One region of the Halomonas saccharevitans genome, then DNA from elsewhere that is predicted to be linked to it. Evidence: riboswitches for the same ligand, from Rfam matches in the RefSeq annotation. Region 1 holds a riboswitch; each other region holds the start of a gene.
The links. A riboswitch is a leader RNA that binds a small molecule or an ion and turns the genes downstream of it on or off. The one in region 1 is predicted to bind thiamine pyrophosphate.
Positions count from the first base shown of each region.

Region 2: another riboswitch for thiamine pyrophosphate. It lies ahead of thiO (glycine oxidase ThiO); the one in region 1 lies ahead of RSO68_RS08555 (sodium:solute symporter).
Region 3: another riboswitch for thiamine pyrophosphate. It lies ahead of thiM (hydroxyethylthiazole kinase); the one in region 1 lies ahead of RSO68_RS08555 (sodium:solute symporter).
Region 4: another riboswitch for thiamine pyrophosphate. It lies ahead of RSO68_RS04070 (sodium:solute symporter family transporter); the one in region 1 lies ahead of RSO68_RS08555 (sodium:solute symporter).

Region 1 is NZ_JAVXUR010000003.1:105,912-112,978, forward strand. It holds gene RSO68_RS08535 (CoA-acylating methylmalonate-semialdehyde dehydrogenase) at 1-396, shown strand, start outside; gene RSO68_RS08540 (peroxidase-related enzyme) at 547-1,134, shown strand; gene RSO68_RS08545 (HNH endonuclease) at 1,201-1,974, shown strand; gene RSO68_RS08550 (hypothetical protein) at 1,971-2,645, opposite strand; TPP riboswitch at 2,759-2,878, shown strand; gene RSO68_RS08555 (sodium:solute symporter) at 2,868-4,256, shown strand; gene RSO68_RS08560 (hypothetical protein) at 4,325-5,953, shown strand; gene ilvD (dihydroxy-acid dehydratase) at 5,946-7,067, shown strand, end outside.
Region 2 is NZ_JAVXUR010000001.1:64,145-71,211, forward strand. It holds gene RSO68_RS00340 (proline racemase family protein) at 1-582, opposite strand, end outside; gene RSO68_RS00345 (alcohol dehydrogenase catalytic domain-containing protein) at 579-1,715, opposite strand; gene RSO68_RS00350 (thiazole synthase) at 1,859-2,659, opposite strand; gene thiS (sulfur carrier protein ThiS) at 2,659-2,868, opposite strand; gene thiO (glycine oxidase ThiO) at 2,865-3,965, opposite strand; TPP riboswitch at 4,028-4,150, opposite strand; gene RSO68_RS00365 (hypothetical protein) at 4,267-4,572, opposite strand; gene argF (ornithine carbamoyltransferase) at 4,671-5,591, opposite strand; gene grxD (Grx4 family monothiol glutaredoxin) at 5,766-6,116, shown strand; gene rnt (ribonuclease T) at 6,210-6,875, opposite strand; gene RSO68_RS00385 (argininosuccinate synthase) at 7,023-7,067, shown strand, end outside.
Region 3 is NZ_JAVXUR010000002.1:458,773-465,839, reverse strand. It holds gene RSO68_RS07615 (ATP-binding protein) at 1-496, shown strand, start outside; gene RSO68_RS07610 (CopG family transcriptional regulator) at 569-763, opposite strand; gene dauA (C4-dicarboxylic acid transporter DauA) at 909-2,651, shown strand; gene RSO68_RS07600 (hypothetical protein) at 2,773-3,039, shown strand; TPP riboswitch at 3,081-3,181, shown strand; gene thiM (hydroxyethylthiazole kinase) at 3,219-4,025, shown strand; gene thiE (thiamine phosphate synthase) at 4,015-4,629, shown strand; gene RSO68_RS07585 (metal ABC transporter solute-binding protein, Zn/Mn family) at 4,713-6,281, opposite strand; gene RSO68_RS07580 (metal ABC transporter ATP-binding protein) at 6,426-7,067, shown strand, end outside.
Region 4 is NZ_JAVXUR010000001.1:871,964-879,030, reverse strand. It holds gene RSO68_RS04080 (3-oxoacyl-ACP reductase) at 1-385, shown strand, start outside; gene RSO68_RS04075 (LLM class flavin-dependent oxidoreductase) at 382-1,704, shown strand; gene RSO68_RS04070 (sodium:solute symporter family transporter) at 1,793-3,235, opposite strand; TPP riboswitch at 3,319-3,438, opposite strand; gene RSO68_RS04065 (ABC transporter ATP-binding protein) at 3,899-4,840, shown strand; gene RSO68_RS04060 (ABC transporter permease) at 4,837-5,610, shown strand; gene queF (NADPH-dependent 7-cyano-7-deazaguanine reductase QueF) at 5,616-6,452, shown strand; gene RSO68_RS04050 (nitroreductase family protein) at 6,737-7,067, shown strand, end outside.

The DNA.
Region 1 (7,067 bases):
CTGTTCAGCGACGTGACCACTGAGATGACCATCTACCGCGAGGAGATCTTCGGGCCGGTGCTCTGCGTGGTCGGCGTCGAGACCCTCGACGAGGCGATCGCGTTCGTCAACGCCAACCCCAACGGCAACGGCACCTCGATCTTCACCAACTCCGGTTGGGTGGCGCGACGCTTCGAGAGCGACATCGACGTCGGCCAGGTGGGCATCAACGTGCCGATCCCGGTGCCGGTCGCCTACTTCAGCTTCACCGGCTCACGCGGCTCCAAGCTCGGCGACCTGGGCCCCAACGGCAAGCAGGCGATCAGCTTCTGGACCCAGACCAAGACCGTCACCGCGCGCTGGTTCGAGCCGGAGAACGTCTCCAGCGGCATCAACAGCACCATCTCGCTGGGCTGACCGCACCCCGCTCAACGGCCATCGGCGGCCCCGTCTCGAGAGAGGCGGGGCCGCTGTCGCTTGGGGCCACCAAGGACGGGTAGACACTGCGTTTACGTTGACGTTAACTGGAGTTTCAGGACAACAACAACCACAGCGCCAGGAGCCACCATGTCCGCACCGATCAGCCGTTTCCCCATCCCCGAATCGATCCACGACCTGCCCGACGACATCCGCGACACCATGCTGGCGGTGCAGGACAAGGCCGGCTTCGTGCCCAACGTCTTCCTGATGCTGGCCCACCGTCCGGCCGAGTTTCGGGCCTTCTTCGCCTACCACGACGCCCTGATGGAGCGGGAGTCCGACACCCTCACCAAGGCCGAGAAGGAGATGATCGTGGTGGCTACCAGCGCCCGCAATCGCTGCCTCTACTGCGTGGTGGCCCACGGCGCCCTGGTGCGCATCTACAGCAAGGACCCGCTGCTTGCCGACCAGGTGGCCATCAATCACCGCACCGCGCCGATCAGCGAGCGCCACCGCGTGATGCTGGATTTCGCTCTCTACTGCGGCCTGGAGGTGGGGGAACTCACCGACGAGTGGGAGGCGCGCCTGAAAACGGCCGGCTTCACCCATGACGACATCTGGGACATCGGCGCCATCACCGCCTTCTTCGGCCTCTCCAATCGCCTGGTCACCCTGACCGGCACCCCGCCCAACGAGGAGTTCTACCTGATGGGGCGGGTGCCGCGGGAGAAGTGATCCGACCGACGTGGTCGCCGTGAATGCGCCGGCGTAGGCTGTTGGCATCCAACATTCGGAGGCCGCATGGCAGCGGAAAGAAAGGCATGGACGGATCACGAGCGTTTGCTGGCGCTATCGCTCTACTGCCGACTGACGTTTGGACAGCTTCACAGTGGACGCCCTGAAGTCGTTGGTTTGGCCGAACGCCTGGGGCGCTCGGCCAACTCCGTGGCGATGAAGCTCACCAACTATGCGAGCCTCGACCCCGAGGTGCTGGCGCTGGGCAAGAAGGGGCTCCCAGGCGCTTCGCAGAAGGATCGCGTGCTCTGGCAGCGCTTCATCACCGACCCGGAAACCGTATCGAGCGAATGCGAGCAGGCCTGGACGCTCGTTAGCGACGAGGATCCGGCATTCGCAGCCGAGCCATCGTCGGGCGAGACGGACTACTCCGGCCAGGACGTGAGGCGCCTTCAGAAACAGCGGGTGGGGCAGTCGCTATTCCGCAAGGCCGTGATGATTCGCTATGACACGCGCTGTGTCATCACGGGACTGCGTCACGAGGACCTGCTGATGGCCAGCCACATCGTCCCCTGGCGCACGCGTCCCGCATCGCGTCTGGATCCCGCCAATGGCCTGTGCCTGAATGCCCTGCATGATCGCGCCTTCGACGGTGGCCTGTTGGCCATCGATGATCAGGGGCGCATCCGCATCGCGCCGGAGCTGATGAGCACCGGAGCAAGCGGGCGGCTCAAGCGCCAACTGTGCGATCTCGATGGCCAGCCGCTGGATCTCACAGTCTCGGCGTTTCCCAACCGCGACTATCTCGCCTGGCACTACCGCGAGTGCTTCCGGCGTTAAGCGCCGTGACCCGCCTCCAATAGCTGCAGCACCGGCGTCAGCTGGCTCTCGTGCAGCAGCAGCACGCTGTCGCCGTCCTCATTCTCGCGGGGCGCCACCACGGCGAACTCGCCCTCCTCGAGGTGGAACTCGTGGATCTCGCGGGGCCCCTGGGGCGTCTGGCAGAGGATCGAACGGTAGGCGTCGTCTTCGCTATAGGTGAGGCGGTGGTAGACCTTGAAGAAGGTGTAGAGGGTCAGGCCCTGTCGGAAGGCGGGCCAGCGCGCGGGGATAGTGCGGGTCTCCTCGTCGAGGGCCTGGCCCTCGGCCTCGGCGGCGGCGATGGCCCGGGCCAGGGGATCGGCCAAGAGCCCGGTGCCGTCGCACGGCAGCGGCTGCCCACCCTCGAAGGCCTGGCGATAGTCGTCGGTCACCCGGCGTAGCGCCGCCAAGGAGTCCAGTCGATGGTCGCTGTGGCAGAGCTCGGCGGGCTCGAAGCTGCCGTTCTGCCAGCCGTGGATGACGCGCAGCACCAGCCGGCCCTCGCGCATCGGTGCCAGGATCAGCGCCTCGCTCGCCATGCGCAGGTGCAGCAGGCGCTCGGTGGCGGCGTTGTCGAAGGCGCTGTAGGGATCGACGAAGATCCCGTGCAGGCGCCCGGGGGCGTGTTCCTTGGCTTCGGTGTAGGGCATCTCGGGGCTCCGGCACGGGTGGTCGTCACGGTGGGGCGACGTTATGATGCCCCTCGATCCTGTGTCTATCGGCCGTTATGGCGCCGGCTTGAGACGCGATCCCACAATCCATTCACTGTCGCCAGGGGAGTCTCGCCGCCGCACGCGTCGGCCGGGGCTGAGAGAGCGCATGGCGCTGACCCTGGAACCTGATCCGGTTCACACCGGCGGAGGAAGTGCGACATGCCTGTCCTGACGTCTGCCGTGCTCGGCGCGGCGCTGCTTTGCTTTGCCTTCCTGGGCCTCAAGGCCCGCCGGGCCGATGGCCCCCTCGACGACTACGTCACCGCGCGCAACTCCCAGAGTGCCTCGACCCTGGGGCTCTCCTTCCTTGCCTCGGGGATGGGCGCCTGGATCCTCTTCGCGCCCCCCGAGATCGGCGCCTTCGTCGGCCCGCTGGCGCTGGCCGGCTATGCCGTCGGCTCGGCGTTGCCGTTCATCGTGCTGGGACTCTATGGCCCGGCGATCCGCCGCCACCTGCCGGAGGGGCGCAGCATCGGCGAGTTCGCCGAGGCCTGCTACGGGGCCGGGGTGCGGCGCTGGGTGTCGCTGGTCTCCGTGCTCTACATGGCCTGCTTCCTGGCCGCGGAGCTGACCGCCGTCGGGGCCATCACCGCGCTGCTCTCCGAGGTGCCACCGGCGCTGGTGGTGATCGGCGTGGCGATCTCCACGCTGCTCTACACGGCAGTGGGCGGGCTGCGGGCGAGCCTTGCCACCGACCGCTGGCAGGCCTGGCTGCTGGTCGCCCTGCTGGCGCTGGTCGGCGGGGTGGCGCTTGCGCGCCTGCCCGAGATGCCGGTGGCGGCGGCCCTGCCGTCGATCCCGGCCGGTGACGCCCTCGCCGTGGCGCTAACCCTGGTGATCGCGGTGACGGCGGCGAACCTCTTCCATCAGGGCTACTGGCAGCGGGTATGGGCGGCCCGGGACGACCGTGCCCTGGGCCGCGGCGCCTGGCTCGGCGGCGGCATCACCGTGCTGGTGGTGATGGTGATCGGCGGGCTCGGCATGCTGGCCGCCATGGCCGGCGTGGCGCTGGGCGAACCGCCGATTCCCTTCTTCGCGCTGCTCACCGAGGCGCCGGGATGGCTGGCGCTGCCGGCGCTGGTGCTGGCGGTCACCCTGGTGGCCTCCAGCGTGGATACCCTGCAGAACGGCATCGCCTCTCTGGTGGTGGCGGGGTCCGGTCGGCGCGGCCTCTCCATCGGCGCGGCGCGCCTGGCCACCGTGGCGCTGATGGTGCCGGTGGTGATCGTGGCGCTGCAGGGGCTCTCGGTGCTGCGCCTGTTCCTGATCGCCGACCTGCTCTGCGCGGCCATCGTGGTGCCGGTGCTGCTGGGCCTCTGGTCGCGGATGAGCGCCACCGCTGCGGTGGCCGGCGGCGTGTCGGGCATGCTCGGCGCCATCCTGCCGGGCTGGGTGGCCCAGGGCAGCCTCGCGGCCGGCGTGCTGGCGGCGAGCTTCCCCGGCAGCATTCCGACCCTGCCGCCGTTTCTCGGCGCGCTGCTGCTCTCGAGCCTGGTCAGCCTGCTGATCGCCGGGCTCCGGCCGGCGAGAAGGGCGCGTGCTGCCTGAGACGTTGCCACTTCGCGGGAGGGCGCCCACCCTGAGAGGGTCGATCCGCGTTCTCGAGGAAACGCCCCATGCCCGTCTGGTCACCGCTGCGCCTAGGGGCGCTCGTGCTGTTCGGGCTGCTGGCGGGCTGTGCCGCCGGTCCCGATTGGCGTGCGGAGCTGGCCGACCGCGACCCGCGCGACACCCGCTGCCTGGTGCAGCTGGCGGCCTTCGATGCGGCCGTGACCGAGGCCGGGGTGGCCGATGCCGGGGCGGCGCGGGTCGCCGGCTTCCCCTACCTGCGTGTCGACCGCCTGCTGGCCAGCTTCGATGACGAGCTCGACAGCCCCGCGGCCTTCGCCGACTGGGTGACCCGGATGCGCGAGTTGGACGGCGAGGCGCGCGCCATCGAGGCGGCCAACCTGCCGGCGTCCCAGCGGGAGGCGCTGTCGTCAACTCCCGGCGCAGCCCCGGCCCTCAATGCCTGCGCCACGCGCCTGATGGAGCGTGAGCTGCTGGCCGAGCAGGGCGCCGGACCGGCCCGCGAGCGGCTGCGCTCGGCGGTCGAGGCCCCCGACCACTACCTGACCTGGCGCCGGGCACTGGGGCTCTATCCCCTGACGCGCCTCGGTCTTGCCCTCGGTTACAACCGCTGGAAGGCGGACTATCTGGACACCTTCGAGGCACCGTTCGCGACGCTGCCGGCCGAGGCGCCCCTGGTGCGCTATGCGCCGCCCACCGGCGAGCTCCTTGATGCCGCCGTCGCGGCGCGGTGGCTGCGCGAGGCGCCACGAAGCCCGCTCGGCTTCGTCGAGCTCGATCGCCAGGCGCTGCTGCGCCTGGCGGCGCATCATGCCCCGGTGTTTCTCGTCGAGACCCAGGGGCATGACGACCGGTTCGGCGCGCCCTACTGGTTTGCCGGGCCCGAAGGCCCCTTGCCGCTCGTCGACACCAACCGTCCCGTGGCCGACGTGCGATTGAGCCATACCCGCTTCGAGGGCGAGCTGCTGCCCCAGCTGGTCTACACCCTGTGGTTCCCGGCGCGCCCACGGCAGGGCGCGCTGGACCTGCTCGGCGGCCGCCTCGATGGCCTGGTGTGGCGCGTCACCCTCGACGAGCGGGGGCGAGCGCTGATCCACGACAGCATCCATCCCTGCGGCTGCTATCATCTCTTCTTTCCCGTACCGCCCCTCGAGCGCGTCGCGGTGGCCGCGGACGCGGACCTGCGCGAGGCGCCGCTGACGCCCATCGAGGCTCCCCGCATGGCGTCGGGGCAGCGGCTCGCGGTGCGCGTCGCCGCCGTCAGCCATTACGTGGAGCACCTGGGCGTGGCGGACCCCGGCGTCGACGTAGCCGAGGCGCGCCGCTACGCGCTCAAGGCGGTGTCCTCGCCGCCCGACCATGGCCGGCGATCCCTGGCGCTGCCCGGGGGCGGACGGCGCAGCCTCTATGGTCCGGAGGGTCTGGTGTCGCATACTGGGCGCCTCGAGCGATTCCTGCTGTGGCCATCGGGCATCCTGAGCCCCGGCGCCATGCGCCAGTGGGGAACCCATGCCACCGTTTTCGTTGGCCGGCGCCACTTCGATGACCCTCGGCTGTTCGAAGTGGCCTTCGCGCGGCCGGCCTCGTCCTTCGCCGCGTCGAGTGACGCTGCCGAGCCCCATGACCACCCCCGGGGGGAACCCCGATACGACAAGAGGATATCCGACCATGAGTGACACGCCTGACGATCCCCGTCGCCGCCATTCCGCCCCGGTCGTGGACGGCGTCGGCAAGTCCGCCAGCCGCGCCATGCTCCGGGCGGTGGGCTTCACCGACGCCGACTTCGCCAAGCCCCAGGTGGGCATCGCCTCGACCTGGAGCAACCTCACCCCCTGCAACAGCCACATCGACGAGCTGGCTCGCCGGGCCAGCGACGGCGCCGATGCGGCCGGCGGCAAGGGGGTGATCTTCAACACCATCACCATCTCCGACGGCATCGCCAACGGCACCGAGGGCATGAAGTACTCGCTGGTGTCCCGGGAGGTGATCGCCGATTCCATCGAGACGGTGGCCGGCTGTGAGGGCTTCGATGGCCTGGTGGCCATCGGCGGCTGCGACAAGAACATGCCGGGCTGTTTGATGGGGCTGGCGCGCCTCGATCGCCCCAGCGTCTTCGTCTACGGCGGCACCATCCTGCCGGGCGAGGGCCACACCGACATCGTCTCGGTGTTCGAGGCCATGGGCGCCCACTCCCGCGGCGACATGGACCTGATCGAGGTGAAGCAGATCGAGGAGACGGCGATTCCCGGTCCCGGCTCCTGCGGTGGCATGTACACCGCCAACACCATGGCCTCGGCCATCGAGGCGCTGGGCATGAGCCTGCCGGGCAGCTCGGCGCAGAACGCCGTCTCCCGCGACAAGCGCGACGACTGTCATGCCGCCGGCAAGGCGGTGCTCGCGCTGCTCGAGCGCGACATCAAGCCCTCCGACATCATGACGCGCCAGGCCTTCGAGAACGCCATCACCGTGGTGATCGCGCTGGGCGGCTCCACCAACGCCGTGCTGCACCTGATCGGCATGGCCCGCACCATCGGCGTCGAACTGTCGCTTGCCGACTTCACCGCCATCGGCAAGCGCGTGCCGGTGGTCGCCGACCTGCGCCCCAGCGGCCACTACATGATGAGCGAGCTGGTGGCGATCGGCGGAATCCAGCCGCTGATGAAGATCCTGCTCGACGCAGGCCTCTTGCACGGCGACTGCCTGACCGTGACCGGCCAGACGCTCGCCGAGAACCTGGCCGACGTCGCGCCGTATCCCGATGACCAGCAGATCATCGCCCCGCTGGATCGC
Region 2 (7,067 bases), on a different contig from region 1:
GGCCCGCTCCTCCTTACGCACCAGCGAGAAGCCGAGCTCCGTGGCGTCCACCAGGGCATAGAAGCCGCCGCTGTAGGCCACGCTGTAGGTCACGTCGCCGAGCCCGGGCACGTGGAGGCTGGCGCGGTAGGTATCGATATAGCTCGGCAGTCCCGCGCAGGTGATCGCCTCCACCACGCCGTTCTCGACCAGCGCCTCGATCTGCACCAGTCCCGCCGGGGACTCGAGCGTGAACTGCTGGCGTCCCTCCACTTTGGCCACCAGGCCGCTCTCCAGCACCGCGGTGGCGGTGCAGATGGTGTTGGAGCCGGAATAGATCGGATAGCCCATCACCTCCATGATGATGTAGCCCGCGGCAGCCCTGGGGTCGCTGGGGGGGACGAGCAGGTCCACTGACATCTCGGGGATGCCGTAGGGCTCCTCCAGCAGCAGGCGGCGCAGGCCATCGGCGTCGTCGCGCAGGTAGTGCATCTGGTCGCGGACGGTGGCGCCGGGCAGCGGCGCGATGCCGCCGACGACGATGCGGCTGACGTCGCCGCCGGCGTGGGTATCGATCAGTTGCAGGGTCAGTGGCTGGCTCATGCGGGTTCCTCGAGCGCGAAGCGCGCACCATGTTCGGCCCATTCGGCATCCGGCACGATCACGATCTTGCCCAGGTAGCCGCTGCCGCGGTTGACGAAGTAACGCTCGGCGGCGTGCAGCTCGGAGAGCTTGAAGGCGGCGTGGAGCACCGGCTTGAGCCGGCCGTCGCGTATCCAGGCCATCAGCTGCTCGGCCTCCTCGCGGGTGCCGTGGGAGACGCCGAATATCTGCACCTGATAGAGATAGATGCGCGTCCACATCAGCTCGCTTACGTTGCCGCCGCTGGCGCCGGCGATGGAGAGCCGCGGATAGCTCGCGCGTCTGGCCATGTCGACGATCATGGTGTCGATGAAGCGGCCGGTCATCTCGCCGCCCACCAGGTCCATCACCGCATCGATGGGCGCGCCCTCGGTGGCCTCGAGCACGCGATCGACGAAGCTCGGCAGGTCGCCGCGATCGATGACCGCCTCGGCGCCGAGTGCGAGGAGGGCGTCGGCCTTGTCGAGCTGGCTCACCGCATAGGGGATGGCGCCGACGATCCGGCACAGCTGGATCAGCGCCGTGCCCACGCCGCCGCTGGCGCCGGTGACCAGCACCCGCTCGCCGGCGGCGACGCGAGCCGAGGTCATCATGTGGTAGGCGGTCTGGTAGGAGCACATGCCCATGGCGGCGAGCTCGGCATCGGCGAGTTCGGGGTTGGGCACGTGTTGGAACTGGTCCGCCGGCACGGCGATGTACTCGGCGAAGCCGCCGTCGGCGCCGTGGCCGTAGTAGTCCGGCATGAGGTTGAGGTCGCGGCGTCCATCGGGGTAGAGGTTGAAGTCGAGCAGGCCGCGCTCGCCGAGGCGCGAGGCCGGTACGCCCTCGCCTACGGCGACGACGCGCCCGGCCACGTCGGCCCCCTGGATGCGCGGGAAGGTCAGGGTGGGGGAGCCGCCCATGGCGAAGGAGGTCACCTCGCCCTTGTCCCTGGTGGGGTAGAGGCCCTCGCGGGCCTTGCGGTCGGTATTGTTCTTGGCCGTCGCCGTGACCTTCACCAGCACCTCGCCGCGAGCCGGGGCCGGCACGGGAACGTCGGTGCGATAGGCCAGGCGGTCGACGTCGCCATGCCCGGTCAGCAGCATGGCCGCCATGGTCTCGGGAACGCGTTCGCTGCTCACGGGGTGCCTCCTGTCATCGCTGTCGATTCGACTCGACGATAGCAGACTTCCCCGACCCGGCGTCATCCCTTTCGGCCGCTGCGCGGGTCGGTGTGTCGGTGGCCCGGTGGTATCCGTCAGCCGCCGCTATGCCAGAACGGCTGCCCGACGGTCGGCGTGCTCGGGCTGGCGGTCTGGCGCTGCTGCATCAGCCCGGCGCGATACGCCTTGCGCCCGGCGATGATCGCCTCGGCGAAGGCCTCGGCCATCAGCGCCGGTCGGTGGGCCTTGGCCACGGCGGTGTTGAGCAGCACGCCGTCGAAGCCCATCTCCATGGCCTCGGCGGCCTGGGAGGGGGCGCCGAGGCCGGCGTCGATGATCAGCGGCACGTCCAGGCGCTGGCGCAGGGTCTGAAGGGCGTAGCGATTCATCAGGCCGCGGCCGGTGCCGATGGGCGCGCCCCAGGGCATCAGCGCCTGGCAGCCCGCGTCGCGCAGCCGCTGACAGAGCACCAGGTCGTCGGTGCAGTAGGGCAGCACCTTGAAGCCGTCGTCGATCAGCGTCCGGCAAGCCTCCAGCAGGCCGAAGGGGTCCGGTTGCAGGTTGTAGTCGTCGCCGATCACCTCGACCTTGATCCAGGGCGTGTCGAACATCTCCCGGGACATCTGGGCCAGGGTGATGGCCTCCCGGGCCGAGCGGCAGCCGGCGGTGTTGGGCAGCAGCCGACAGCCGCTGTCGCGCAGGATCTGCCAGAAGGCGTCGCCGTCGCCCTCGGCGGGATTCTGGCGGCGCAGCCCCAGGGTCACCATGTCGCAGCCGGCGGCCTGGATGGACTCCTGCATCACCGCGGGCGACGAGTAGAGGGCCGTGCCAAGCAGGAAGCGGCTGGAGAAGGTCTCGTCGTAGAGCGTCAGGGTGTCGTCGTGTAATGCGTTCATCAGCCGCCTCCCACCGGGGCCACGATATCGATGCGATCGCGGTCTTTAAGGACCCGCTCGGCGTAGGCCGAGCGGGGCACGAACTCGCCGTTGATCGCCACGGCGACGCGCCGCTCGGTGTAGTGCCAGGTGTCCAGGGCATCTGCCAGCGCCGTATCGGTCGGCAGGCGGGTGGTTTCGTCGTTGAGGCTCAGGGTGATCTCGTTCATGCAGCGCTCTCCTGGGGCGGATGTCCCGTCAGGGTCTCGGCGAAGGGCTGCTTGCCCCGGCCGCGGATAGTGGCCAGCAGGTGGCAGGCGACCGCCGGTGCCAGCAGATAGCCGTGGCGGAACAGGCCGTTGGCGGTGATCAGGCCGTCACGCTGGGTGACATGGGGAAGGTTGTCCCGGAAGGCGGGGCGCAGGTTGACGCCCTGCTCCAGGATGCGTGCCTCGGCGAAGGCCGGCGACAGGGTGTAGAGGGCGCTGCCCAGCTCCAGGGAAGACTGCAGAGAGACTGGCGAGCGGTCCTCGCTCTCGATCTGGGTGGCCCCGATGACGAAGCGCTGGTCGGGCTTGGGCACCACGTAGAGCTGGTAGCGCGGATGCATCAGGCGCACCGGGCGGGTGAGGCGGAGCTCCGACGTCTGCACGTGCAGCGTCTCGCCGCGCACCCCGCGCAGGCTGGCGTGATGCTGGCGGGCGCCGGTGCCGCGACAGTCGATGACCAGATCGAAGGCATGCCGGCCGTCGCGGGTCTCGATCTCGCCGGGGAAGGTGTCCACCGGGCAGTGGGCATGGCAGGTGCCACCCAGGCGGCGAATCTCGGTCAGCAGGCGCTCGAGCAGGGCGCGATTGTCCAGGTGAGCCTCGCCCGGCAGGTAGAGGCCCTGTCGAAAGCCCGCCGCCAGGTCGGGCTCCAGGCGGTGGATCTCGGCGTCGTCGAGCGACTGGCAGGGCGGCTCCTCACCAAGTACGTGGGTGAGGTCGCGACGAAACTGGGTGAGCTCCCCCATGTCCTGGGCGTGCGCCACCATCAGGCTGCCCTGGTGATGCCACAGGTCGCCGGCATTGAGAGCGTCGAGCCAGCGCGGCCACTGGGCCAGCGCGAAGCGCCCCATGTCAAAGACGCTGCGCTCGGAGACCGCGGTCTCGCACAGTGGCGCCACCATGCCGGCCGCCGTCCAGGCTGCAGCGGCGGGGTGCTCCAGGTCGCCGGCATCAAAGAGGGTGACGGCATGGCCGTCGCGCAGGAGTTGCCAGGCGACCAGTCGGCCCAGCAGGCCGGCGCCGGCCACGGCGATGGTTCTATCGGTGGGGTGTGTCATGGCGTTGTCCATCCAGCAGAAGACGTGGAGGAACAGGCTGGATGACGAAAGGGGGCTGCTGGGCGAGACGACAGCTTGTTCCCTCCGCAGGCATCAACCTGATCAGGTTCAACGGGTTCGGCCGTACCGATCTCAGCCCCCGTGCACGTCTCCATGAGCGTACCGGGGCTCCCCGACAAGTCGTCACAACGTAACCAAAAATGCCCGGGCGCGCAATCGAGGGCGCGCCCGGGCATTTTCCAGGGCTGGTCTTCAGGTCTGGTCTTGAGGCTGGTCCCGATACGCTAGCCCGGCATCGGGCTCAGGCGCAGTCGGCGGCCCCTTCGCCGAACATGTCGAACAGCAGCTCGCGGCCGAGGCCGGTGAGCACCAGGCGCTGCTGGTCGTTCCAGGTGGCGGCCTGGCTGTTCTCAAGGATCGTCTGGCAGGGCGCCCAGTCGCTGGTGGCCGCTCCCAGGGTCTTCAGGGCCTGGCGATCGAGGCCGCGATGGCTGACGGTGACGGTCTCGAGCACATGGCCGTGGCGATAGAGCATGGCGGCCATGTGGGAGAGGCACTGACGCAGGCTGCGCTGCATGCCGCTGTGACTGGGGTGGGAATGATTCATGCTGCCGCATCTCCTGAACGGGATTGCTGCGGCGCATTATACATGCGACGAAGGTCGATGTCATACCAAGGTATAAGGTGGCCTCCGCCGCGTCTCCGTCAGCTGTCCACGTGTCCCAACAGCAGGAACTCGATCAGCGCCTTCTGAGCGTGCAGGCGGTTGCCCGCCTCCTGCCAGACCACGGCGCGCGGGTCGTCGAGCAGGGTCTCGCTGATCTCCTCGCCGCGGTGGGCGGGCAGGCAGTGGAGGAAGAGGGCGTCTTCCCGGGCGTGATCGAGCAGCGCCTCGGTGACCTGCAGGCCGGCGAAGTCCGCCTCGCGCTTGGCCTGCTCTTCTTCCTGGCCCATGGAGGCCCAGACGTCGGTGGTGATCAGGTCGGCGTCGGCCACGGCGGCATGCGGGTCGCGCACGATGCTGACCCGGTCGCCGGCGGCGTCGAGGATGTCCTGGCGGGGCTCATAGCCCTCGGGGCAGCAGATGCGCAGCCGGAAGTCGAACTGTCGGGCAGCGTTGATCCAGGAGTGGCACATGTTGTTGCCGTCCCCGATCCATACCGCAGTGCGATCCTTGACGCTGCCGCGCAGCTCGGTCCAGGTCATCACGTCGGCCAGCAGCTGGCAGGGGTGGTAGTCGTCGGTCAGGGCATTGATCACCGGCACCGAGCTTGCCGAGGCGAACTGCTCTAGGCCCTGGTGGGAGAAGGTGCGGATCATCACCGCATCGACCATCTCCGAGAGCACGCGGGCGGTGTCGCCGATCGGCTCGCCGCGGCCGAGCTGGGTGTCGCGCGACGACAGAAACAGCGCGTGGCCGCCGAACTGCGCCATGGCGGTCTCGAAGGAGACCCGGGTGCGCGTCGAGGATTTCTCGAAGATCATCGCCAGGGTGCGGTTGGCGAAGGGGGTATAGGTGGGCCCGTGGGTCTTCAGGCCATTCTTGATCGAGATGGCGCGCTGGATCAGGTAGCGCAGCTCGTCCGGACTGAGATCGAGCAGGGTGAGGAAATGGCGGATGGCCATGGGGTCGCTCCACGGGGAAAAACGACCATCCTAGCCAGCCCACGGGGGATGCGCAACGCGCCCGGCATCAGTAGAATGGCTGCATCCACAAGGCCGACCCGCGCGGTCGGGTATTGCCCGAATCCCCCCGGGTCGCCCGGCAGGCGAGTCCAGTAAACGAGTAAGGGAGACGTCATGAGCACTACCGTCGAGAACATTCAGCGCCAGATCGGCGAGAACCCGATCCTGATCTACATGAAGGGCACGCCCCAGCTGCCGCAGTGCGGTTTCTCCGCACAGACCGTCCAGGCCCTGATGGCCTGCGGCGAGCGCTTCGCCTTCGTCAACGTGCTGGACAACCCGGACATCCGCGCCGAGCTGCCCAAGGTCGCCAACTGGCCGACCTTCCCGCAGCTGTGGGTCGAGGGCGAGCTCGTGGGCGGCTGCGACATCGTCGCCGAAATGCATCAGTCCGGCGAGCTGGAGACCCTGGTCAAGGCCGCGGCCGCGCGCGCCCAGGAAGGCGAGGGCGACGCCCAGGCCTGAGGGCCGCCTGCGCGCCGCGCAGCATGACAAAACCCCCGTCGGCCAGCGCCGGCGGGGGTTTTCGTTGGTAGGCGTCTCGGGGCATACGGGCGTTCAGGCCTCTTCCATGCCCTGCTCGCGCTGCGCCAGGTCCCAGCCGCCCAGGTCCTTGTAGCGATTGACCATGGCGCAGAACAGCTCGGCGGTGCGCTCGGTATCGTAGCGGGCCGAGTGAGCGGCGCTGTTGTCGAACTCGATGCCGGCGGCGCGGCAGGCGCGGGCCAGCACGGTCTGGCCGTAGACCAGGCCGGCGAGCGACGCGGTATCGAAGCTCGAGAAGGGGTGGAAGGGATTGCGCTTGATGCCGCAGCGCGCCACCGCCGCGTTCAAAAAGCCGTGATCAAAGGCCGCGTTGTGGCCGACCAGCACGGCGCGGGTGCAGCCGTGGGACTTGATGGCCTTGCGCACCGGGCGGAAGATTTCGCCCAGCGCCTCGGCCTCGCTGATCGCGACTTGCTGGCGCAGCGGGTCATCGAGGCGGATGCCGGTGAAGTCCAGTGCCGACTGTTCCACGTTGGCCCCGGCGAAGGGCGTGACATGGTAGGCATAGGTGGCATCGGGCAGCAGGTTGCCTTCCGGGTCCATGGTCAGGGTTACCGCGGCGATCTCCAGGATCGCATCGCCTTGCGCGTTGAAGCCGCCGGTTTCCAGGTCCACCACCACGGGCAGGAAGCTGCGGAACCGCTGCGCCATGAGTTCGCGGGCCATCGCCTCGCTCATGCACCTCTCCTTGTCTGGGGCATCGTTTCTCTAGACCGCGGCAGTCTACCAGCTTGGCCGCAGCGCGTCCCGTCGCCGGTGTTCGCTGGAGGCTCGTCGCGCTATAATCTCCCCCTTTCATGATCGTTAGCCAAAAGGAGCCTCAGCATGTCCGATGTCAAGAAGGTCGTGCTCGCCTATTCCGGCGGCCTG
Region 3 (7,067 bases), on a different contig from region 1:
GGCCCGCCTCGAGCCCGAGCAGGAGGGCAATGGCCAGGGGCGCGAGATCGCGCTGCTGCCCGAGGTGCGCGAGGCGCTGGCCAAGCTGATGCCGCTGGCCGTGGAGGGTCGCCAGGAGCTGCAGCTGGAGGCCAACGAGGCGTCGGACTGGCGGCTGGAGGTGGAGCCCGGCGCCATCGATACACTGCTGCAGAACCTGGTCGGCAACGCCCTGCAGCACTCGCCGACAGGGGCCCTGATCCGCATCGTGCTCACCGCCGAGCATGACGCCGTGACGATCGACGTGGAGGATCAGGGACCCGGCATCCCGGCAAACGAACGCCATCAGGTGCTGGAACGCTTCCACCGTGGCGGCCCGGGCGCCGGGGCCGGCCTGGGGCTCTCCATCGTCGACCGCCTGCTGCAGCGCCACCACGGCCGGCTGCGGCTCGGCGACGCCCCGGGCGGCGGCCTGAGCGTCACGGTTACGCTGCCGAGAACGCAAGGCGGGACGTAACGCCGCCGCCCTGGGTCGCTGGCGGCGCCGAGCCCACGACGACGGTCGATCGAGGTGCCGCTGGTCGGGGCCTCAGGTCTTCTCGGACGCGCGCCCGGCCAGGTCAGGACGCGTCTCGTAGGCCACGTCATGATCGCTCAGATAGTCGCGGATCAACTGCCTCACCACCTGGGAAGGCGTCAGGTCCTGGGCCGCACACAGCTGCTCGAAGGCGCGCTTCTTGTGCGGGTCGATCAGCAGGGTCAGGCGTGCCGTCTTCTTTTCCATGACAATTCTCCAGAGCATTACCATCAAATGTTAATGCTCGCCGCCTTGCGGGGCAACGGCGCTGACGCCTTTGTCGACAATGCTAATGACATGTTAATGTCGTTAACATGCCTGATCGGCTCGACCTTCAAGGAGGATCCTCAGCATGGCACGCCACCGACCGTCCCTTCCCGGCATCGCTACCGGCCTGCGCGCGGCCTGGCGAGACGGCTACGGCCTGGACGACCTGCGCCGCGACATCCTGGCCGGACTGACCGTCGGCACCGTGGCCGTGCCTCTCTCCATGGCGCTGGCGATCGCGACCGGCGTTCCTCCCCAGCACGGGCTCTACACCGCGATCGTCGCCGGCGTGCTCATCGCGCTGACCGGCGGCTCACGCTTCAATGTCTCGGGCCCGACGGCGGCCTTCGTGGTCATCCTCTTCCCCATCGTCCAGCAGTACGGACTGGGCGGCCTGCTGATCGCCTCGATGATGGCCGGCATGATCCTGGTCGTCCTCGGCATCACCGGCATGGGTCGCCTGATCCAGTACGTGCCCTACCCGGTGGTACTCGGCTTCACGGCGGGGATCGCGGTGGTGATCGCGGTGCTTCAGCTGCCCGATTTCCTGGGCCTCGAGGTCGGCCAGCTGGGCGAGCATTTCATCGACAACCTCGGGCAGATCGCGATCTCGTTGCCGACCGTGGAGCCTATCGAGCTGGGGGTCGGCCTCTTCGCCCTGGGGGTCATGCTGCTCTGGCCGCGCCTGGGGCTGCCGCTGCCCGCGCCGCTGGTGGGCCTGGTCGCCGGTGCCCTGGCCGCCTTCGCCATCAACCACTGGCTGGCCGGGTCGGGCGCGGAGGTGGAGACCATCGCCTCACGCTTCACCTGGGAGGCCCAGGGCGAGACGGGCAGCGGCATTCCTCCCATCGCACCGAGCTTCATCGCGCCCTGGCGGCTGCCCGGTGCGGATGGCGAGCCGCTGGCGGTGGATTTCGCGCTGATTCGCGCCCTGCTGGGCCCTGCCTTCGCCATCGCCCTGCTGGGGGCGATCGAGTCGCTGCTGTGCGCGGTGGTCTCGGATGGTCTGACCCGGACCCGGCACGACCCCAACGCCGAGCTGATCGGCCAGGGGCTCGGCAACCTCGTAGCGCCACTGTTCGGCGGCATCACCGCCACGGCGGCCATCGCCCGCACCGCCACCAGCATCAGAAGCGGCGCCCGCTCGCCGATCGCGGCGGTGGTCCACGCCCTGGCGGTGCTGCTGGCGGTAGTGGCCCTGGCGGACCTGCTGGGACGGGTGCCGATGGCCGCCCTGGCGGCGCTGCTGTTCATCGTCGCCTGGAACATGAGCGAGGCCCGACACGTTCTGCACACCCTGCGCTCGGCCCCGCCGGGGGACGTGGCCATTCTCGTGACCTGCTTCACCCTGACCGTGCTCTTCGACATGGTGCTGGCGGTGGCCATGGGCATGGGGCTCGCCGCCGCGCTGTTCATCCGGCGCATGGCGCTGCTGACCGAGACCCAGCGCGTCGACGGCGAGCCCCATGCCAGCATCGGCGTACTACCCGACGAGATCGCCCTCTACGACATCAATGGTCCGCTGTTCTTCGGCGCCGCCGAGAAGGCGCTCACCTCGCTGCACCGGGTGGACCCGAAGGTGCGGGTGGTCATTCTCGACATGCACGACGTGCCGAGCATGGATGGCACCGCCATCGTCGCTCTAAAGGCGCTGATCGACACGATGCACCGTGAGGGGGTCGCCCTGGTGCTGGTCGGCCTGCCGACACGGATCCTCGTCAAGCTGCGCCGTGCGGGCATTCGCCGGGCGGCCGGGCGGCTGAGCTGGTGCAGGGAGCTGCAGCACGCCCGAAGGTCGGCCCAGCGCTGGCTCGACCGAGCCGCCTGACGCGCGAACGCCCCCTGACACGCACTGGTCATCTCTTCTTAAGCGGTCGTTAAGACGCCCCCCGTAGCGTCAGGGGGGCTGGGGCCGATGTTCGGCCCGGCCACCCCCAGGAGACACGACCATGCAAACGATCACCCAGAATGCCATCCCGGTGAGCCCGCGACAGGCCGGCCAACTGATCGTCGCGGGCCTGCTGCTGCTGATCCTCGGCGCGCTGCTGATCGGCTGGCAGCCGGTAGCCGTGCCCCTCGAAGTGGTCGCCCTGGGGGCGTCGGGCCTGGTGCTGATGACGCCGGGCATGAGCCGGCAGCATGAGGTCATGGAGGCCCTCTACAGCCTGACCCTGGCCAGCCTGATCACCCTGGCCGGCATTCAGCTGCTGGCCTGATGCGCGGCCTTTACAGTCGCGCGGACGACAAGGATAGTGGGGCCTGACGACGGGGGCGCCGCGGCGAGCAGGCCGCAGCTGAGATGCACCCTTGGAACCTGACCCGGACAATGCCGGCGTAGGGAGTCGTGCAGCGCCGGCCTCCCGTCGACCTGCACCTCCCCCGCCGGGGAGGCCCCATGCACCACATCGATCCCGCCGCGCACCTGGCCCGGGTGCGCGAGATCCGCCCGCTGGTCCACAACATCACCAACCATGTCGCCATGAACAGCATGGCCAACGTGCTGCTGGCGATCGGCGCCTCGCCGGCCATGGTCCACGCCCGCGAGGAGGCCGCCGAGTTCACCGCTCTGGCCGGCGCCCTGACGATCAACATCGGCACCCTCTCGCCCCACTGGGTCGAGGCCATGGAGGCCGCCGCGCTGGCGGCCGGAGAGACGGGGCGCCCCTGGGTGCTGGATCCGGTGGCGGTGGGCGCCACGCGCTATCGCCGCGAGACCGGCGCGCGACTGCTGGCGCTCTCGCCGACCGTGATCCGCGGCAACGCCTCGGAGATCATCGCCCTGGCGGGCGGCGCCGGCGGCGGACGCGGCGTGGACAGCACCGACCCCGCCGAGGCGGCCCTCGCGGCCGCCCGTCGCCTGGCCGAGCGCACCGGCGGCGTGGTGGCCGTCACCGGCGAGGTGGACCTGGTCACCGACGGCCGGCGACTCGCCCGGGTGCACGGCGGCCACCCGCTGATGCCCCGAGTCACCACCCTGGGCTGCGCGCTGACCGGCGTGGTGGCGGCCTTCCTGGCCGGCGCCGACGACTCCTTCGAGGCGACGACGGCGGCGCTGGCCGGCTACGCCGTGGCCGGCGAGCTCGCCGGCGAGGTGGCACGCGGCCCCGGCAGCTTCGCGGTCGCCTTCCTCGATGCCCTCTATCACCTGGATACCGAGGCCCTCACCGAGCGGGCCCAACTGGAGGTTGCCGATGCACCCTGATCTCTCGCTCTATCTCGTCACCGACGGCGGACTCTGCGCCGATCATGGCCTGGAGGAGACCGTGGTCGCCGCGGTCCGGGGCGGCGTGACCCTGGTGCAGCTGCGGGACAAGCACGCCACTGATGCCGAGATGATCGACCAGGCCCGCCGCCTCAAGGCGGCGCTCGAGGGCACCGGCGTGGCGCTGATCATCAACGACCGGCTGGAGGTGGCGCTCGCCTCGGGTGCCGACGGGCTGCACATCGGCCAGGACGACGGCGACGTGGCCCGGGCCCGGGCCGCACTCGGCCCCCAGGCGATCCTAGGGCTCTCGGTGCAGACCCACGAGCAGCTCGCCCGCCTCGACACGAGCGCCCTGGACTACCTCGGCCTGGGTCCGGTGTTCGCCACCCCCAGCAAGCACGACCACGCCGAGCCGCTGGGCTTCGACGGCCTGGCCGCCCTGGTGGCGGCGAGCCCGCTGCCGAGCGTGGCCATCGGCGGGCTCAAGGTCGAGCATGCCGAGGCGGTGCGCCAGGCGGGCGCCGGTGGCCTGGCGGTGATCTCCGCCATCTGCGGCACCCCGGACCCCGAGGCCGCCGCCCGCGCCTTCCCGCGCCGCTGACGACGCACCCCATATGATGATGTGCCCCTTCAGCATGACGCCCCTCTCGGGGAGGGGCGTCGTCGTGACGAGGGGCAGGCAAATCAGTGCGCCAGCATGTCCCGCACGATGCCGTCACCGTCCAGGTGCGAGGGATAGTAGGTCGGCCAGTGCACGACCTCCTCCAGCAGTGCCTCACGATCGTCACCACAGTAGAGGTGGAAGTGGTCCGCGTCGGTCGGGGTGATAGCATGGTCGCTGAACTGGATATAGCGCGGTAGCGCATCGCCGCCGGCTTCGAGCTCGAAGACGTATCTCACGCCTCGATTGCCGGCTGCGTAGGTCAGAACCTCGTAGCCGTCGTACGCGTAGTCGCCGGACCTCGCCTGGCCATTCTCGTGGAAGGTGACGGAATTCCCGTCGATCACGAGGCGATCGACGTCAGTCCGATAGCCCCTGTCGTAGTACTGCTTGATCTCTTCGGCCGTTTTCTCGGCGCTCCGCTCTGCCTTGTGGGCCTGCACCTCATCGAGGGTGCCATCCTGCAGGTAGGGGTAGAGCGACTGCCAGTCGCCTGCCCAGTCTGACAGTGACCGGTCCTCGATCTGGCTGTCCTCGAAATACCCGGCGTAGACGTCCTCATCATGGTCGTGCGCATGGTCGTGGTCGTGATCATGACTGTGGTCGCTGGGCGATACCTCGTTGGCGGCGCAGCGCGTCACGCCCTCGGCCAGCCCACGCAGCAGCTGTGAATAGAGGCCGGCCCCGAGCGGCAGATCGACGCCCAGGGGATCGATGACGATCGAGGTCTCGACCTCGGTGCCCTCGAACACGCTCTCGACCAGCGCCGGGTTGTATTGCGGCTCGCGGAACACGCATTGCACACCGAGCTCGGCGACGCGTTCCTGGATCTCGCGGACGCGTGCCGGGCTCGGGTCGGAGGCATCGCCCAGGGAGATTGCCCCGGCCGCCGGCACGTCGAAGCGGTTCTCGAAGTACTGATAGGCATCGTGGAAGACGATGAAACGCGTTCCACGGTCATCCGCGAGGTGGTCGTCCAGTTCGTCGATCAGGGCCTCCAGCTCGGCCTGCCCCTCGGCCGCATTCCGACGATAGGTGTCGGCGTTGCCGGGGTCGAGATCGGCCAGCGACCCGGCGATGGCCTCGAGCCAGGCCTGGGCATTCACCGGATCGAGCCAGCCATGGGGGTCCACGCCGTCGTGGGCATGACCGTGACCCTGGTCGTGAGCCTGATCGTCATGCGCCTGATCGTCGTGCCCGTGGTCGTCGTGGCCATGGTCGTGCGCCTCGAACGTGGCGCCTTGACGGTACGCAAGGCGGCGAGTGCCCGGCGTCTGCATCAGCTCCACCTTCAGCGCCTCGTCGGCCAACGAATCTTGCGCCCGAGCCAGCCACGGCGTCAGGTCGTCGCTGACCCAGAAGACGATGTCTGCATTGGCCAACGCCTCGGCTTCCGAGGGCCGCATGGAGTAGCCGTGCGGGGAGGCGCCCGGCTGGATCACCAGGTCGGGCGAGCCCAACTTTCCCATCACCCGGTCGACCAGCGAGTGGACCGGCGGGATGTCCACGGCCACAGCGGGCACTTCGGCAACCGCGACGGCGGGTGCTAGCAGCCAGGGCAGGCAAAGCGGACGTAGTAGCTTGTTCCTCATCATTCCTCTCCGTATCCAGGACACGTGCAGGCAGTGAACGAGCGATTGTGGCACAAAGTGTTATGTTATAACATTAACGGTCGTGTCAACTCCATCCGACTTCAATGGCTTCGAACACCAGGACGACTACACCGGAGGGTCACCATGCCGCTGCTCTCGCTCAACGATCTGCACGTCGCCCTCGGCGGGCGAACCGTGCTCGAGGGCATCGATCTACGCCTCGACCGCGGTGAGATCGTCACCCTGGTCGGTCCCAACGGCTCCGGCAAGTCGACCCTGCTGCGGGCCATCATCGGCGCCGTGCAACCCACTCGCGGCCAGCTCGTGCGCCAGCCGGGCCTCACCATCGGCTACGTGCCCCAGCGGCTGGCTATCGATGCCACCCTGCCGATGACGGTCACCCGCTTCCTGAACCTGCCGCGTCGCCACCCCAAGCAGGCGGTACGCCAGGCTCTGGAACAGGCCGGTGTTCCCGGGCTGAGCCGACAGCAGGTGACGGACCTCTCGGGCGGGCAGTTCCAGCGCATCCTGCTCGCCCGGGCGCTGCTGGAGCAGCCCGACCTGCTGCTGCTCGACGAGGCCACCCAGGGCCTCGATCACCGCGGCACGGCCGACTTCTATCGCCAGATCGAGAGCGTGCGTCGCGAACTGGGCTGCGCGGTGCTGATGGTCAGCCACGAGCTGCACGTGGTGATGCGCGCCTCGGATCGCGTGGTGTGCCTGAACCGCCACGTTTGCTGCCAGGGTACCCCCGAGCGGGTGATCTCCTCACCGGCCTACCGGGAG
Region 4 (7,067 bases), on a different contig from region 1:
CCAGGCGGCGCTTGCCGGCATGCGCGAGCAGGGTGGCGGGCGCATCATCAACGTCGGCACCAATCTCTTCCAGAACCCCGTCGTGCCCTATCACGACTACACCGCCGGCAAGGCCGCGCTGCTCTCGCTGACCCGCACGCTCTCCAACGACCTGGGGCCCGACGGCATCACCGTGAACATGGTCTCCGGCGGGCTGTTGCGCACCACCGATGCGTCCAGCGCGACCCCGGAGGCGGTCTTCGACCTGATCGCGCAGAATACTCCGCTGCGCCGGGTGACCACGCCGGAGGAGTTCGCCGACGCGGCGCTGTTCTTCGCCTCGCCCTGGGCGAGGGCGGTCACCGGCCAGAACCTGATCGTCGACGGCGGACTGGTGAAGGGATGATGAGGCCGCGCAACCCCGACGAGAGACTGCACCTCAACCTGTTCGTGATGGGCTGTGGCCACCATCGCGCGGCCTGGCGCCATCCCGACTCCAGCGCCGAACGGCTCGGCGACATCGCCTACTACGAGTCGCTGGCCCGCACCGCCGAGCGCGGCAAGCTCGACGCGGTGTTCTTCGCCGACGGCATGAGCGCCGGCAGCGTGGAGGACGGCTTCAACTGGCACCTCGAACCGCTGACCGCGCTCTCCGCCATGAGCCGGGCCACCCGGCACATCGGCCTGATCAGCACGCTCTCGAGCACCTTCTACACGCCTTTCCACGCGGCCCGGCTGGTGGGCTCGCTGGATCACATCTCCGGCGGGCGCGTGGGCTGGAACGTGGTGACCTCGATGTTCGACAGCGAGGCGCGCAATCACGGCTACCCGGCCATGCCGGCCCATGCCGAGCGCTATGCGCGCGCCGAGGAGTTCGTGCAGACGGTGCTGGCGCTGTGGGACAGCTGGTCCGACGACGCCATCGAGCGCGACCGCCAGGGCCGCTACGCTGATCCGGACAAGGTGCGCCGGATCGACCACCACGGCGAGCACTTCCTGGTCGACGGGCCCCTGAACCTGCCGCGCCCGCCCCAGGGCCATCCGGTGCTGGTGCAGGCGGGCGCCTCCTCCCAGGGGCGCGACCTGGCGGCGCGCTACGCCGAGGCGATCTACGCGGTCGCCTACGACCTGGAAACCGCCCAGGGCTACTACCGGGACATCAAGGATCGGGTGGCGGCGGCCGGGCGCAGCGCGCCGGTGCCGATCCTGCCGGGGCTCGTCACCTATGTGGGCTCCACCATGGAGGAGGCCCGGGCCAAGCAGCGGGCGCTGGATGAGTGCCTGCCGGTGGCGGCCTCGCTGCGCCAGCTGGAACTCTTCATCGAGCAGGACTGCAGCGACTGGGCGCTCGATGCGCCGGTGCCGTCGCTGCCGCCGCTCGCCGAGTTCCGCGGCCCCCAGGGGCGCTACGCCACCATCCTGCGTATCATCGAGACCGAGCGGCCGACCCTGCGCCAGCTGCTCGGGCGCCTCGCCGCCGGCGGCGGCCACTGCACCATGATCGGCACCCCGGAGAGCATCGCCGACGAGATGGAACGCTGGTTCCGCGGCCGCGGCGCGGACGGCTTCAACCTGATGCCGCCGTCGCTGCCCGGCGGGATCGATGACTTCGTCGACCAGGTAGTGCCGGAACTGCAGCGCCGCGGGCTGTTCCGCGAGGCGTACACCACCACCACGCTGCGCGGCCACTTCGGCCTCGAACGCCCGGAGGGGCGACACTCTTAGCGCTATCAGTAGCGAGCCCCAGAACGCGAAACGCCCCTCCGTGAGGGGCGTTTTCGTGTCGCTCATGAATAGGGCGGCCGGCCGGCGCTCAGCCCTCGAAGCGTCGCGCGCCGGCGCTCAGCACCGCGAAGTCGAAGCGCTGCTTGGCCGGCAGCAGCGCCAGCAGTGCCAGGCCCGTCACGACCGGCATGAAGGTGGCGAGCAGGAAGGACTCCATCAGGGTGGTCAGGGCGTCGCCCGGCGCCGGGAAGAGGGTGAGGCCGGCGACCAGGCCGCTGAGGGTGGCCAGCACCGCGGCGCGCCCGTCGAAGCGGCGGTTGAACAGCCCGAAGAACACCGGGAAGGCCGCCGCGCAGCACAGCAGGTCGGCCAGCAGGAAGAGATACAGCACGCTGTAGCCCTGGGCGGCCACGAATGTCACCGGCAGTGCCAGCAGCAGGATCAGCCAGCGCGACAGGCGCATCAGCCGCGGGCCGCTGGCGCCGGGCAGCAGGCGCCCGCCGTCCACGGCGATCATGCTCGAGGCGGCGCTGATGGTGGTGTCGGCGCTGCTCATCACCAGCGCCAGGCCCAGGAAGATCAGCCCCACCGCGAACCAGCCCGGGATGTCGGCGAGCAGCACGCTGAACAGCGCGACCGAGCCGTCGCCGGGCAGCCCCAGTCCCACGAACGCCAGGCCGAACAGGCCCATCACGAAGATCATCGGCGCGCTCAGAAGGCCGCCGAGCAGGAAGCCCAGGCTTACGGCGCGGTTGCTCTGGGCGGCATAGACGCGCTGCCAGTTGCCCTGGTAGAAGAGCCCGGTCAGCATCACGGCCAAAAAGAAGGTGAGGCCGGCCTTGAGGCCGCCCAGGTCGGTGACGTCCAGCAGCTGCGGCGCCGTCGCCTCGAGCCCGGCGAGGGTGGGTTCGAGGCCGCCGGCGGCCTGCCAGCCGACGATTAGCAGCACTGCGAGCAGCGGCAGGATCACGATCATCTGCACCTTGTCGGTGAAGATCGAGGCGCGCAGGCCACCGTAGAGGGTGTAGAGCAGGGTGGCGGCCATCACCACCGAGCTGGTCGCCCAGAGCGGGACCGGCGCCAGCAGCCCGACCATCTTGGCGATGGCGGTGATCCCCGCGGCCAGCGAGATGAAGAGATAGAACAGCATGATCACCAGGGTGAAGGCGTACATGGGGCGCCCGTAGCGGCTCATCACGAATTCGGTGAGCGAGTGACCGCCCGGCGAGAGCTGGCGCAGGCGCCGCCCCAGCGGAATCATCACCAGCCTGGGGGCCAGCGAACCGAGCGCATAGCCGGCGATGGCGCCCAGGCCCCCCCAGGTGGCCGCCTGGGCGGGGCCGAACAGGATCCAGGTGCCCAGCGTCGAGGCCATCAGGGTCAGCACCGTGGCGGTGGCGCTCTGGCTGTTGCGGGCGATGATGAAGTCTTCGAGGCTCTCGTGGTGGCGGCGGGCATAGAGCAGGCCCGGCACGGCAAAGAGCGCCGCGAAGGCGATGAGCCACCAGAAGGCGTGGGCGGTCGACAGCATGACGTTCTCCCTAGCATGGAATGGCCCGGCGTGATGCCGAGCGTCGCTACGAGAGGACGCGGTTGCGTTGGGTGAGAAGCGTGGCCGAACGGCACTTCCTTCCCTTCGCCGGCATGATCCGGATCAGGTTCGAAGGGTTACCGGGCGTGCCGCGAGGCACGCTGCCGGAATCTCAGTCCGCGAGGACTCCCCCAGGAATGCGCTCCAGCCTAGGGCCCCGGCGTCACGGGGTCAACACGGCCCGCGGCGCCCGCGGCAACGATGAGCATGCGAACTGTCACGTCGGTGGCGTAAGATGGTAGGCCGCTAGGGGCGGGCAGGCACCGGTCGCTGCCTGATGTTCGGCTCGAGCGGCGGAAGGCAGGTTGGATCTGGCGAGGGGCGCCGAGGACAGGTCGAAGAGGGGGTCCTACGCCAGGGATGGCGTCGGTAGCGCCCAGGGAGGGGTTCACAGCGCCCCCTCGTTGGTCCGACACTTCGGGACCTGTCGACGGATCAGCCCCGAGCGATAACGCCAACTGCAATAGCCCTGCGGCGGAGGGGCGGCGGCTTGAATTGCGCCGTGGCGCCCCCATCTCAGCGCCCCGTGTGCCGGGACGCGAGCGGGTTTTTTCCGGCGCGTGCCGCCGCGGCACCCCATTCATCTTCTGTACGGGATCTTTCATGGCCGAACCGGCTCTGTCCATCCGTGGCCTGACCAAGGTCTACGGCAATGGCTTCGAGGCCCTCAAGGGCATCGACCTCGACGTCGCCCAGGGCGACTTCTACGCCCTGCTGGGCCCCAACGGCGCCGGCAAGTCGACCACCCTGGGCGTGGTCTGCTCGCTGGTGCAGAAGACCGCGGGGAAGATCACGATCTTCGGCATCGACGTCGACACCGACTTCGCCCGGGCCAAGTACCACCTCGGCGTGGTGCCCCAGGAGTTCAACTTCAGCCAGTTCGAGAAGGTCATCGACATCGTGCTGGCCCAGGCGGGCTACTACGGGATGTCGCGGCGCGAGGCGCTGCCCCGCGCCGAACAGCTGCTGCGCGACCTGAGCCTCTGGGACAAGCGCAACGGCCCCGCACGGATGCTCTCTGGCGGCATGAAGCGCCGGCTGATGATCGCCCGGGCGCTGATGCATCGCCCCAAGCTCTTGATCCTCGATGAGCCCACCGCCGGGGTCGACATCGAGCTGCGCCGCAGCATGTGGGAGTACATGCGCCGCATCAACCGGGAGGAGGGTGTCACCATCATCCTCACCACCCACTATCTCGAGGAGGCCGAGAGCCTCTGTCGCCGCGTGGGCATCATCAACCACGGCGAGATCGTGCGCGACACCAGCGTGCGCGAGCTGCTCGCCGAGCTCGATACCGAGACCTTCCTGCTCGATCTTGCCCATCCGGTAGAGGCGGCCCCCGAGGTCGAGGGCTTCGAGATCAGCCGGGTGGACGATGCCCAGCTGGCGGTGGTGGTGCACCGCGGCCAGCGGCTCAACGACGTCTTCGCAGCGCTCAGCGAGCAGGGCATGCAGGTGATGTCGATGCGCAACCGCGCCAATCGCCTGGAGGAGATGTTCGTCTCCATGGTGGAAGACGACCAGCAGAAGGAGGCGCGCCCATGAATCCCCAGCAGATCGCCATCGCTCTATGGACCCTGGTTCACAAGGAAATCAAGCGCTTCACGCGAATCTGGCCGCAGACCCTGCTCCCGCCGTCGATCACCATGACGATGTATTTCATCATCTTCGGCAACCTGATCGGCTCGCGGATCGGCGAGATGGACGGCTACAGCTACATGGACTTCATCGTCCCCGGGCTGATCATGATGGCGGTGATCACCAACAGCTACTCCAACGTGGCGTCATCCTTCTTCTCCAACAAGTTCCAGCGCTCCATCGAGGAGATGATGGTCTCGCCGATGCCCAACTGGGTGATCCTCTCCGGCTTCGTGCTCGGCGGCATGGCCCGGGGCCTGGGCGTGGGGCTGATCGTCACCGGGGTGTCGCTGTTCTTCACCCGCATCGAGGTGGCCCACCCGCTGCTCACGGTCTTCGTGGTGGTGCTGACCGCGGCGCTGTTCGCCATCGGCGGCTTCATCAACGCCCTGCTGGGCAAGAAGTTCGACGACATCTCCATCGTGCCGACCTTCGTGCTGACGCCGCTGACCTACCTGGGCGGCGTCTTCTACTCGATCTCGCTGCTGCCGGACTTCTGGCAGGGCGTCTCGATGCTCAATCCCATCCTCTACATGGTCAACGTCTTCCGCTACGGCTTCCTCGGGGTCTCCGACATCCCGGTGGGCTGGGCGCTGGCGGCCGTGCTGGCCTTCATCAGCGTGCTCTACGGCGTCGCGCTGTGGATGCTGAAGCATGGCAAGGGCATCAGGAGCTGACAGACATGACCCAACATCGACCCGACACCCTCACCCACGCCCCGCTGGGGCGTGAGTCCGCCTATCCCGAGCACTACGATGCCGGGCTGCTCTATCCCATTCCCCGGGCCGCCAACCGCGCGCCGCTGGGCATCGAGGAAGGCCCCTTGCCCTTCGTCGGCGAGGACGAGTGGCATGCCTTCGAGGTCTCCTGGCTCAACGCCCGGGGCAAGCCGCTGGTCGCCGTGGCGCGCTTTCGCCTGCCGGCCGAGTCGCCCTACCTGATCGAGTCCAAGTCCTGGAAGCTCTACCTCAACGGCTTCAACCAGACCCGTTTCGAGAGCCGCCAGGCGGTGATCGATACCCTGCTGCGCGACCTGGCTCAGGCGGCCGGCGCGCCCGTCTCCGTCGAGCTGCTCGACGTGAACGACGCCGCACTGGCGGTGAAGCGCCTGCCCGGCGAGTGCCTGGACGATCTCGACATCGAGGTCACCGACTACACCCCGAGCGCCGAGCACCTCACGGCGGGGGAGGAGATCGTCGAGGAGACGCTCTATTCCCACCTGCTCAAGTCCAACTGCCCGGTCACCGGCCAGCCCGACTGGGGCAGCGTGCTGATCCGCTACCGCGGCCCCAGGCTCGACCGCGAGGGGCTGCTGCGCTACCTGATCGGCTATCGCCAGCACCAGGACTTCCACGAGCACTGCGTGGAGCACATCTTCACCGACCTGATGGCCCGCGCCCGGCCGGAGCGGCTGATGGTGCTGGCGCGCTACGTGCGCCGCGGCGGGCTCGACATCAGCCCCTGGCGCGCCACCCCCGGCGAGCGGCCTCCCGAGCCGCTGCGGCTCTCTCGGCAATAAGGACGCGCAGCAGAGAGGCACGAGGCGGGCAGGGCTATCGCAGTTACGAAAGCCGAGGGGCGCTGGGGGCAATCTGACGAGGAGATCCTACGCCAGGGATGGCGTCGGTAGCGCCCAAGGAAGGGTTCACAGCGCCTCCTCACAGGCTTGCTCCCAGATCAGCCCCGAGCGATGTATCTATCTGCGATAGCCCTAACGAGGAGGGCGCCGGCACGACAGTCGCCCGGGCAGCTGATAGAGTGACGAGAAAGATTCTCGTCTGAAAAACCCAAGGGAGAGACTCAATGGACGCGCTGACGCTGCTGCACGAACGCAGTTCCATGGGCAAGCTGATGGGCCCGCCGCCGAACCCCGAACAGCTCGAGGCGATCTACCGGGCGGCCCTGCGCGCGCCGGACCACAAGGAGCTGCGCCCCTGGCGCTTCATCGAGTTCTCCGGCGAGGGCCTCTCGCGCCTCGGCGAGCTGTTCGCCGAGGCCGAGTTCCGCGAGGACCCCCACGCCAGTGACGCCACCCTCAACGCGGCCCGCAAGAAGCCGCAGCGCGCGCCGATGATCATCGCGGTGATCGCCAAGGTCACCCCGGACGAGCCCAAGGTGCCGAAGATCGAGCAGG